DNA from 4 places in the Pseudovibrio sp. Ad26 genome. Region 2 is predicted to be linked to each of the others. Evidence: riboswitches for the same ligand, from Rfam matches in the RefSeq annotation. Region 2 holds a riboswitch; each other region holds the start of a gene.
The links. A riboswitch is a leader RNA that binds a small molecule or an ion and turns the genes downstream of it on or off. The one in region 2 is predicted to bind cobalamin.
Positions count from the first base shown of each region.

Region 1: another riboswitch for cobalamin. It lies ahead of PsAD26_RS13875 (TonB-dependent receptor); the one in region 2 lies ahead of nrdH (glutaredoxin-like protein NrdH).
Region 3: another riboswitch for cobalamin. It lies ahead of PsAD26_RS24435 (energy-coupling factor ABC transporter permease); the one in region 2 lies ahead of nrdH (glutaredoxin-like protein NrdH).
Region 4: another riboswitch for cobalamin. It lies ahead of cobU (bifunctional adenosylcobinamide kinase/adenosylcobinamide-phosphate guanylyltransferase); the one in region 2 lies ahead of nrdH (glutaredoxin-like protein NrdH).

Region 1 covers NZ_LMCE01000058.1:249,652-251,847, forward strand. Annotated here, with positions in the region: one part of gene PsAD26_RS28850 (IS5 family transposase) at 28-458, opposite strand; one part of gene PsAD26_RS28850 (IS5 family transposase) at 458-785, opposite strand; cobalamin riboswitch at 1,000-1,213, shown strand; gene PsAD26_RS13875 (TonB-dependent receptor) at 1,389-2,196, shown strand, end outside.
Region 2 covers NZ_LMCE01000109.1:5,697-7,892, forward strand. Annotated here, with positions in the region: gene nrdE (class 1b ribonucleoside-diphosphate reductase subunit alpha) at 1-301, opposite strand, end outside; gene nrdI (class Ib ribonucleoside-diphosphate reductase assembly flavoprotein NrdI) at 283-687, opposite strand; gene nrdH (glutaredoxin-like protein NrdH) at 692-913, opposite strand; cobalamin riboswitch at 1,014-1,210, opposite strand; gene PsAD26_RS23000 (sigma-70 family RNA polymerase sigma factor) at 1,591-2,085, shown strand.
Region 3 covers NZ_LMCE01000146.1:153,306-155,501, forward strand. Annotated here, with positions in the region: gene ettA (energy-dependent translational throttle protein EttA) at 1-10, opposite strand, end outside; gene PsAD26_RS24435 (energy-coupling factor ABC transporter permease) at 235-900, opposite strand; cobalamin riboswitch at 936-1,147, opposite strand; gene PsAD26_RS24440 (hypothetical protein) at 1,504-2,196, opposite strand, start outside.
Region 4 covers NZ_LMCE01000088.1:210,082-212,277, forward strand. Annotated here, with positions in the region: gene cobW (cobalamin biosynthesis protein CobW) at 1-448, opposite strand, end outside; gene cobU (bifunctional adenosylcobinamide kinase/adenosylcobinamide-phosphate guanylyltransferase) at 445-1,005, opposite strand; cobalamin riboswitch at 1,141-1,350, opposite strand; tRNA gene PsAD26_RS18130 (tRNA-Asn) at 1,611-1,685, shown strand; tRNA gene PsAD26_RS18135 (tRNA-Asn) at 1,725-1,799, shown strand; tRNA gene PsAD26_RS18140 (tRNA-Asn) at 1,839-1,913, shown strand.

The DNA of each region.
Region 1 (2,196 bases), on a different contig from region 2:
GGCAGCGATGCGGCCTAGGCTCAGGACTCATAGCCAGAATATGACGGTTGCAGCGATGTAGATTGCGGATTTGAATATACTGGCACAGCGATCATATCGCATTGCAATACGTCGCCAGTCCTTAAGCTTGGCGAACAGGTTTTCGACCTTATGCCGTTTTCTGTAAGTTCTGGTGGAATACGGGACTTTCTTTTTGCGGGTTTTGCGTGACGGAATGCAGGCTTCAATATTCTGATCTGTCACGGTTTTTCTGACCTTGTTGCTGTCATAGCCCCGATCTGCAATCACGACCCTGGCAGCAGGCAGATCCGGCAATAGCACCTCAGCTCCCTTATAATCACTGGTTTGCCCAGCTGTCAGATGAAGCCGGATCGGACGGCCTGCGCCATCACCAACAGCGTGCAGCTTTGTGTTCATTCCCCCTTTTGTACGCCCGATCAGGCGCGGGCCACAGCCCCCTTTTTGAGACTTGAAGCAGTGCGGTGAGCTTTAAGGTGTGTTGCATCGATCATCAAGACATCAGCCTCAGGGCCTGTAGGTCTGGCCAGTTCCTCAAAGATCTTTTCAAAAAGACCTTTGTGCGACCAACGCACAAACCGGTTATATAAGGTCTTGTGCGGGCCATATTCCTGGGGTGCATCCCGCCAGCGTAATCCATTGCGAATAATAAAGATAATACCACTTAACACACGTCGATCATCAACCCGTGGCCGGCCATGTGATTTAGGAAAGAAGGGGCACAGGCGCTCCATCTGAGGTTCAGTTAGCCAGAATAAATCACTCACATCAAAGCTCCGGTTTGGCTGAAGTGAATCAGACAAAACACCAAAAATCAATGGGTCCTGAGCCTAAGCATCCCTAGCAGGTGCGGCCTTAAGTGGTCGCACCGCAAGATATGGTGATGTGCTCTCTCCAGCAAATTCTGTGAGTTTAGCTGGCAATTGGTCGAATTTTATCAAGTTCCTCGCTCAGCCAGTTGACGGAAGCCCCTGAAATCTGATCAATAGCCGGGCATTTGGTATTTTTGTCGATCAGATGAAAATGAAAAGGGAACACGGTCCATTTGGAAAAGCCGTGGCTGCCCCCGCAACTGTAAGCGTAGAGTTGTTGCTCACACATGCCACTGATGCAGCTGTTTAAAGCGGTGTTGGGAAGGCGGAGCAACAATAAGGACGCGCAAGCCAGGAGACCTGCCAGATGCAGTCACTCACCCACGGTACGGGGCGTGCTAAGGGGCGGTATTCCGTTCAGGTGACATTCACAGTGCGTCTGAGTGGTGATGAATCTGACTTTGTTTCAACGGGTTAGAACCAAGTTTCTTCAAAGACGCACAATGCAATCAACAGCATGGCCTCCAACATGGATGCTGTGAATGATGGACCAAACTCGTGCGTAACACATCTTGGATCGCAGCTACTCTAAAGTCCAGCGTAGCCCTCTCAGCACTCTTCAGTTCAACTCTTATCTCATCCGCAAACGAGACAGAGCTCGATGACATCATCGTCATCGCCAACAGAACGGAAACCGAAGCCGGTAAAGTCGGCTCCACAACACATGTCGTGACCGAAGAAGACCTAAAGAACGACGGCGCTACGTTTGTCTCCGAATACCTGACAAAACTCCCGGGAATTTCATTTTCGCAAAATGGTGGCGCGGGAAAAACAAGCTCTCTACGCATTCGAGGTATGAGTGGTTATTACACAAAGATTTTGTTGGATGGTGTCGATATTGCTGACCCGTCTGGTACGCAAGTTGAAGCTCGCCTTGAGCATGTCTTACTTAATGATGTTGAACGTATCGAGATCCTAAAAGGCTCGCATAGTGCATTATATGGCGGCCAAGCGGTTGGAGGTGTTATCAATATCATCACCAAACGCGCTGCGCCGGGCACCGTGAAGCATAATGTCGCCATTGAGGGTGGCAGCTATGGAACTGTCAACGCGTCCTATGGATTTCAAGCGGCGACTGAAACAGCAGATATCGCAGTGAACGTGCAGCGCTACCATACCGATGGATTTAGTGCGCAAACCCCAAAAAGTGACACAGCAGATGAAGATGGTTATGAGAACCTGACCTTTTCTGCAAAAGGTTCAGTCGATGTCACAGAGGCTCTGAACCTATATTTTGTTGCTCGAGGCACGGATGGTCACAGCGAGTTTGATGGATTTAATAACCCTGATGCACGTAATGAGCAGG
Region 2 (2,196 bases):
AACGGAACTTCCGCTCATACGTAGCCACAAAAATGGCTTTCACAAACGCCGGGTCGTATTGCTCCAGAACTTCCGCTTCATAGTAATTCTCGCGCACCAAGTAGGTGAGTTTTTCCTCCAAAGAGTGAAAGAAAACGGTGTTCTGGTTCACATGTTCCAAAAAGTATTGACGTGCAGACTGACGGTCAGCCTCAAACTGGATTTTGCCTTCTACATCATAGAGGTTCAGCATGGCGTTCAGTGCATGGTAATCAAGTCCCTGCGGACTATTCACCGATTGCTCTAATGTTGTTGCTTCCAAAATAAATCTAGCCCCTGACGAACCCGCGCAATGTCTGTTTCCGTGCCTGCAAGTTCAAACTTGTAAAGGCATGGGCAACTGCATTTCGCGGCAATAATTGTCCCTGCATGAGCGAAAAACGCCCCAAAATTGCGATTGCCCGAGGCGATGACGCCTCGCAGCAAATTTCGATTGGCCGCATCATTCAAGAAACGGATCACCTGTTTGTGCACCGCCCCTCGCCCCTCACCATCCGCATATGTTGGTGTGATGAGCACAAAGGGATCCGCCATCTGCAACATAGGTTCAGACGTGCGATACGGTATGCGCTCAGCCGGGTGGCCGAGGCATTCAACAAAGCGATGTGTGTTTCCAGATGGGCTTGAGAAATAGACGAGCCCGCTCAACGTATCAGGCGAGCGCGCTTATCTTGTCTGGGCGAAAACCCGCCCAATGTTGGTCACCTGTGACAACAACAGGTACCTGGCGGTATCCAAGTTCTTGCACAGCAGCAAAAGCATCTGTGTCCTGAGAAAGGTCAATCACGTCGTAGGAGATTCCAGCGCTGTCCAGCGCACGAGTGGTTGCGGTGCACTGCACACAGGCAGGCTTGGAATATACGGTAATGCTCATGCTTTAGTCCCCGTAGCATAGGAGAAGAGGCTGGGGATGAGAGACAGGGACCCACGCATAAGGCAGACCTGCTCACAACCCGCTCAGGCCCTCCGCCTGTGGTTGTTAAAAGTCTCTTGGCAGGTCTCCTGACTACACAGCTCCAACACAGGCCTTCTACCTTCCCGAAGAACATCTCCAGTGGTATGAGCGAACGCCTGCTCGCTGCTTACAGTTGCGGGGGCAGTGCCGGATTTTCACCAGCTTCCCTCTTAGCTTGCGAGTCATCTCGCAAGAACCAAGAACGCCTCATATAGTGCATTTACGTAAGTGTGGGTCAACATATGGATGACTTTACACAATTTAATGCTGTGGAGTTTGGAAGCAGTATCTATACCTCACCCCAGTTTTGAGGGGCCTATCCTATACTTTTAACGGAGTTTTTGAGTTGGCGCCGTGCTTCGCAAATCGCCATTTAATACAACGATCATAGTTTCTTACCCTCGTTACCTGATGCTGTTTGCTGCAACCAGTTTCAAATTCGTATTACACACGCGCTCTTTCACTTAAAGAACACCAATAGCGAGCGCAATTGTCTGATAATCAACCAACAATATAACTTGACTATTATACTCATATTAAATCATATAATGGTTGCAATTTCCCCGTATACTCGTTTTAGTGAACGGCTCCGTTTCGTGACCAAATCCCAACAGCATGTAAAAATACATACAAAAAATTACGAGGGGCTGGTCCGCTATGCTGCATCCATAACCAAAGACTGGGCGCTCAGTGAGGACATTGTTCAGGATGCCTTCCTACGGATTGGCTCCAAATCACCCAACGCACCAGACAGCTACCTTCGTCGTATCGTTCACAATCTTTGCATCGACCAATTGCGCAAGCAACAACGGGAACTTCAGAGATTTGATCATGAAACTCCAATTACATCCTATTCGGAACAAAAGCCAACTCAGGAGAGTGCGTTAGCCGGCAAACAGGAGCTTAAACTGGTCATAAAAGCGCTTGCCGAATTACCACAAATAACACGCAAAGTCGTTGAATTGCACCGTCTGGAGGGGCTTAAGCTAAGAGAAATTGCTAGCCGTTTAAACCTTTCTGTGACGCAAACCCATGAGCACTTGCATACTGGTATTAAGCACTGCATGAAGGTGCTGAATGCAAAGAGATAGCGGCATAAACTACCAGTCCGACTTTAAAGACCTAGGCTTTTATGAAACAGCAGTCCTGACATTTGTAATCGAGGGTTTTAAGAGGTCTTTTGATTTCTTTTCGAAAAAGAC
Region 3 (2,196 bases), on a different contig from region 2:
GGCGCGCCATGGACTGCCTGCATCTCCTGATCTGTGTAAATAATGAAATCTCTGGAGAGCACTCATAGTGGAAGCAGCGCCATGGGGCAATCCATAACACTTCAACGACGATCAAATCCGTCGCTTTTTCTCCTCAAACGATGAATTTCACGGCAACGATTGATCACTTACACGCAAGAAAAAAGGGCAGCAGATTTACACCACCGCCCTATTAACAAACAAACTTGAAAAAACTTATGCCAGCTTCAGCTGCGGAACCACGGTCAGGTTCCGAACAATTGCATTGCCCTCAACGGCCTTAAGTCCCTTCACTGCGATGAAGGTGACCAATGGCTCACAGGCAACAAGTGCCAGATAAGACAGAGCAAACTGCGCCCAAGCTGTAAATGGCGTAGCCACGTCACCAATCATTAGCCAGAAACCAACCATGCCGGTTACACCAGCATAATACATCGCATCTAACTTCAGGATCTGCGCAAAAGTCAAACGTTTGGTCAGATCCTTAGCGAACAACTGACGGCCACTCAAATAATGTACAGAGATAAGCGGCAGCATCAAAGATAGGCTGTTGACCCCCAAATGGTACATGTCCTGCGGATCAAACGCGAACGCTTGCAACAGCAAGCCGAGCGCAAACCCAAGAAGAACAGGTGTAAATCCCAGTGTCAGATACATGGCCATTGCACCGATAAAATGGAGTTCGGATGCTCCAACGGACATATGGAAGCTCTGCATGAAAATAGAGAAGAAAACCGCAGCCAACAGCGTTTTTACAGGAATCAGCGGATCTTTCATAAATTCTGAGGCCTGCTCTTTGCAGCCCCACACAATAACACCGACTGCACCTGCATTGGCAGCAATAACCTTGGCGGCGGAAACGTAACCCGGTTCAATATGCATATAATATGCTCCTCTTCGCACCCTCCGTGCGGTCATGAGTTTATGTCGTGTCGGGCAGGTTTCCTGGCTCATGGCTTCTGCGTTCTCCGCCTTCCCAGAGATCATCTCCAGTGGCTTTTAAGAAGAACGCACCACGTAACAGTTGCGGGGGCAGCTGCGGCTCGGGCCCATCTTTGGTCATCCCTACCGCATTCCCTTTTCATCCAAGAAGCTTGGCTTCTACAGAACCCAACAGCGGGAATATCCTAAATTATAGGAGAAGACACAACTAGAAATAAGAGGCAGTTGGGATAAGCAACAATCAGAGGAATGCAATGGCCATTTTAACCCGCCAAAGCTGCGGGCAAAAAAAGAGGCGTGTACCCGTTGGTACACGCCTTTAAGAAAGTTGACACTCCCCCATCCGAGTGCCAGCCGAAGCTGTATTTAGAAATATCAGAGTGCCCCACCTCTTCATTGATCTTCATCAAAATAAATAAAATTACCTCAGAAGCATCGGATATTATTTAACATTACAAATGCACTCAGATTTTCAATCGATTAAAACTAGAATAGATCAAATATATCTCATGCAGGTTGCAACGAAGGTCTCAGTATTTTCTATTAGTTCTTACTATAAGTTCTCTCCGAAGGAGCCTGCCACGAATATTTCCTTAGCCAATGCTCCTTAGGAGAAATCACAAAGCTCCATGAGTTTTGCTGCTCTCCAGATTCATCAGGAGTTGAATCTGGTGTGTGAGTAGAAGTATTTTGGCTGGCAGAAATTTGGATTTTAAGCACCCCCTCACCTTTGCCCGCAAGTCTCAGAAAGCCAAGATCACTGTGAGATCGTCCAAGAAAAATCTGAGGTGCTGTACCTATCCTCTCCCAAATCGTTCGAGCAAGATCTGTTGAGGACACTGCAGTCGCGTGGGGAGTAACCTCGATAACTCGAAATCTCGGAAGCCCGTAGTTCAACTCCGCCATAGTGCGATCTACTTCATGGTCTCCAAAGCTTAAAACCCAGATCTGGAAGTGATGTTCTTTCAAAAACCCCACCAACTCTTTCAAAGGCTGGAAGGCGAACTCTCTATACGTTGCACCAACAGCCTTTGGCCCGTGTAATGACAGATGGGCACGCACACTCTCAGAATAATCAGCAAAGCTACCAAAATTATCGCCAGCTTTGGGTGGCATAACTTCATTGTCTGCGCCAGCCAGCACCTCACTCCACAAAGCACCATCGCCAACCAAAACAGCAACACGGTCATCGAGTTTCACATACTCCGGACTCCCTGCCCGAGCCATACGCTCAAT
Region 4 (2,196 bases), on a different contig from region 2:
CCACTTTGCCAGCAGCAACAGCCGGTGCGTCTACCACGGTCACCACACTGTCAACGGTCACGCGCGGCTTGACAGAAGGCCAGTTGAACGCACGCACCAACGGCTGTGGCAGGGCAAGGCCAGAGGTTTCAATCACAACAACATCCGGCACCTGCTCGCGCTCCAGAAGCATCTCCATGGTTGGCAGAAAATCATCAGCTACTGTGCAACAAATGCAGCCGTTGGCCAGCTCCACCACTTCATCAGCAGAACAGTCCGGGTCAGCACAGCCATTGACCAATGAGCCATCAAAGCCCATCTCACCGAATTCATTGACGATCAGCGCAATGCGCTTGTTCTGTGCCTTCATCAGCAGGTTACGCACCAGCGTTGTTTTTCCGGCACCCAGAAAACCAGTGATAATGACAGCAGGGATTTTTTTAGAAGGCGCAGCAAAAGAAACAGTCATAGGGAAATCTCCGGAAAAACAGCAGGCTTCAGCTGCAAAGGCTGTCCAGCAGCCACAAACATCACAAAATGGCAGAGGTCGGCGATACGCTGGTTCAGGCGTCCAGCTTCATCTCGAAAGGCGCGGGCCATGGCGTTTTCAGGCACAATGCCCATGCCCACTTCATTGCCAACAAACACAACGGGGCATGGCAAAGAGCTAAGAACTGCCTGAAGCCGCTCCAGCTCCACGGTCCAGTCCCGCTCCGCATGCATAAGGTTGGAAAGCCAAAGTGTCAGGCAATCAACGAGGATCGCACGATCGCTGCTGGCATGCGTTTTCAGCACGCGCACAAGCTCCAACGGCTCCTCAACAGTGTCCCAAAGGTCGCCACGCTGCACCTTATGATGCACGATGCGTTCCTCCATTTCACCGTCAAAGGCCTGGCCTGTCGCAATATAAGTCGGGCGTCGCCCGCTGCTTATGACCAGCTTTTCCGCATATGCGCTTTTCCCGGAACGAGCACCGCCCGTAACCAAGCAATGGCGAACACGAAGGTCGCCTCTCTGTTCAGCCATCTTTGTTAGCTGGCCAGCAAGCATATAGAAGCCGGGGCTTCACCTGGGGAATATGAAAGTCGAGCAACTGTCTCGCACGGAGACAGAAAAACATGTGTCATGAGCACCTCTCGCCGTCCACCCGACAGCAGTCCTATGTCAAATCATATCTCCAGCCGGTCTCCTGGCTTGCGGCTCAACCGACCATAGCCCCTTCCCAGCCCTTAAAAGGCCAGTGGGATTTTCGCTAAGGTCTCACCGCTCACAGTTGCGGGGGCAGCTGCGGCTTGTCTCCATAAAATATGGAACCGCATTCCCGTTTAATCTTGTCATTCCAAAGCCTGAGCCGGAACAAAAAGAAACTGGAGTTCTGGCCTTCAATGTGCGGCGCAATCAGCTCTCCTGTCAATTGTCTTTGTGAGGATTCCAACATCACCAGAAAATCAAACCCGCAAAATCCGCGGTTTTTGGAGATTTCTGGCTAACCCCCTTGGATATCTCAATAAAAAAATAGAGAAACTGTCCACAAATCGAAAAATACGCAAAAAACGACTTGGCAAACACAACATGCCTCTGTAAAAGCCTCCTCACGCAAACGGCGAGGCAAACTCGCAAGGGTGTCATGATCCCCGGTAGCTCAGTGGTAGAGCAAGCGGCTGTTAACCGCTTGGTCGCTGGTTCGAATCCGGCCCGGGGAGCCATTCTTTTTCGTTTGCAGCCATACGGCAAGATCATCGTGATCCCCGGTAGCTCAGTGGTAGAGCAAGCGGCTGTTAACCGCTTGGTCGCTGGTTCGAATCCGGCCCGGGGAGCCACTTCTTTTATCGATCGCCGCCAATGGCAACATAGTATGATCCCCGGTAGCTCAGTGGTAGAGCAAGCGGCTGTTAACCGCTTGGTCGCTGGTTCGAATCCGGCCCGGGGAGCCATATTTTTCTCTTTATCCTCCCCTTCTACTTAAACACCTCTTCTCTTCACAAAACACGTGCGTGCGCGTCTATCCAGAAAACAAGAAAAATGATGGGTAGAAAACCATGTTCACGCGAAGCGAAGGCGCAGCACTATCAAGTGCCGCTGGCCGAAGACATAAAGTCCATTTGGGTAGAACTCTCTTCCGCACAAAAGCGGAGGCGTTCCATTTTGCGCTAAAACTCACCCTGATCCTGCACATGGCGACCCACTGATCCAGCACCGGCTCCTTCAATTTTCAGG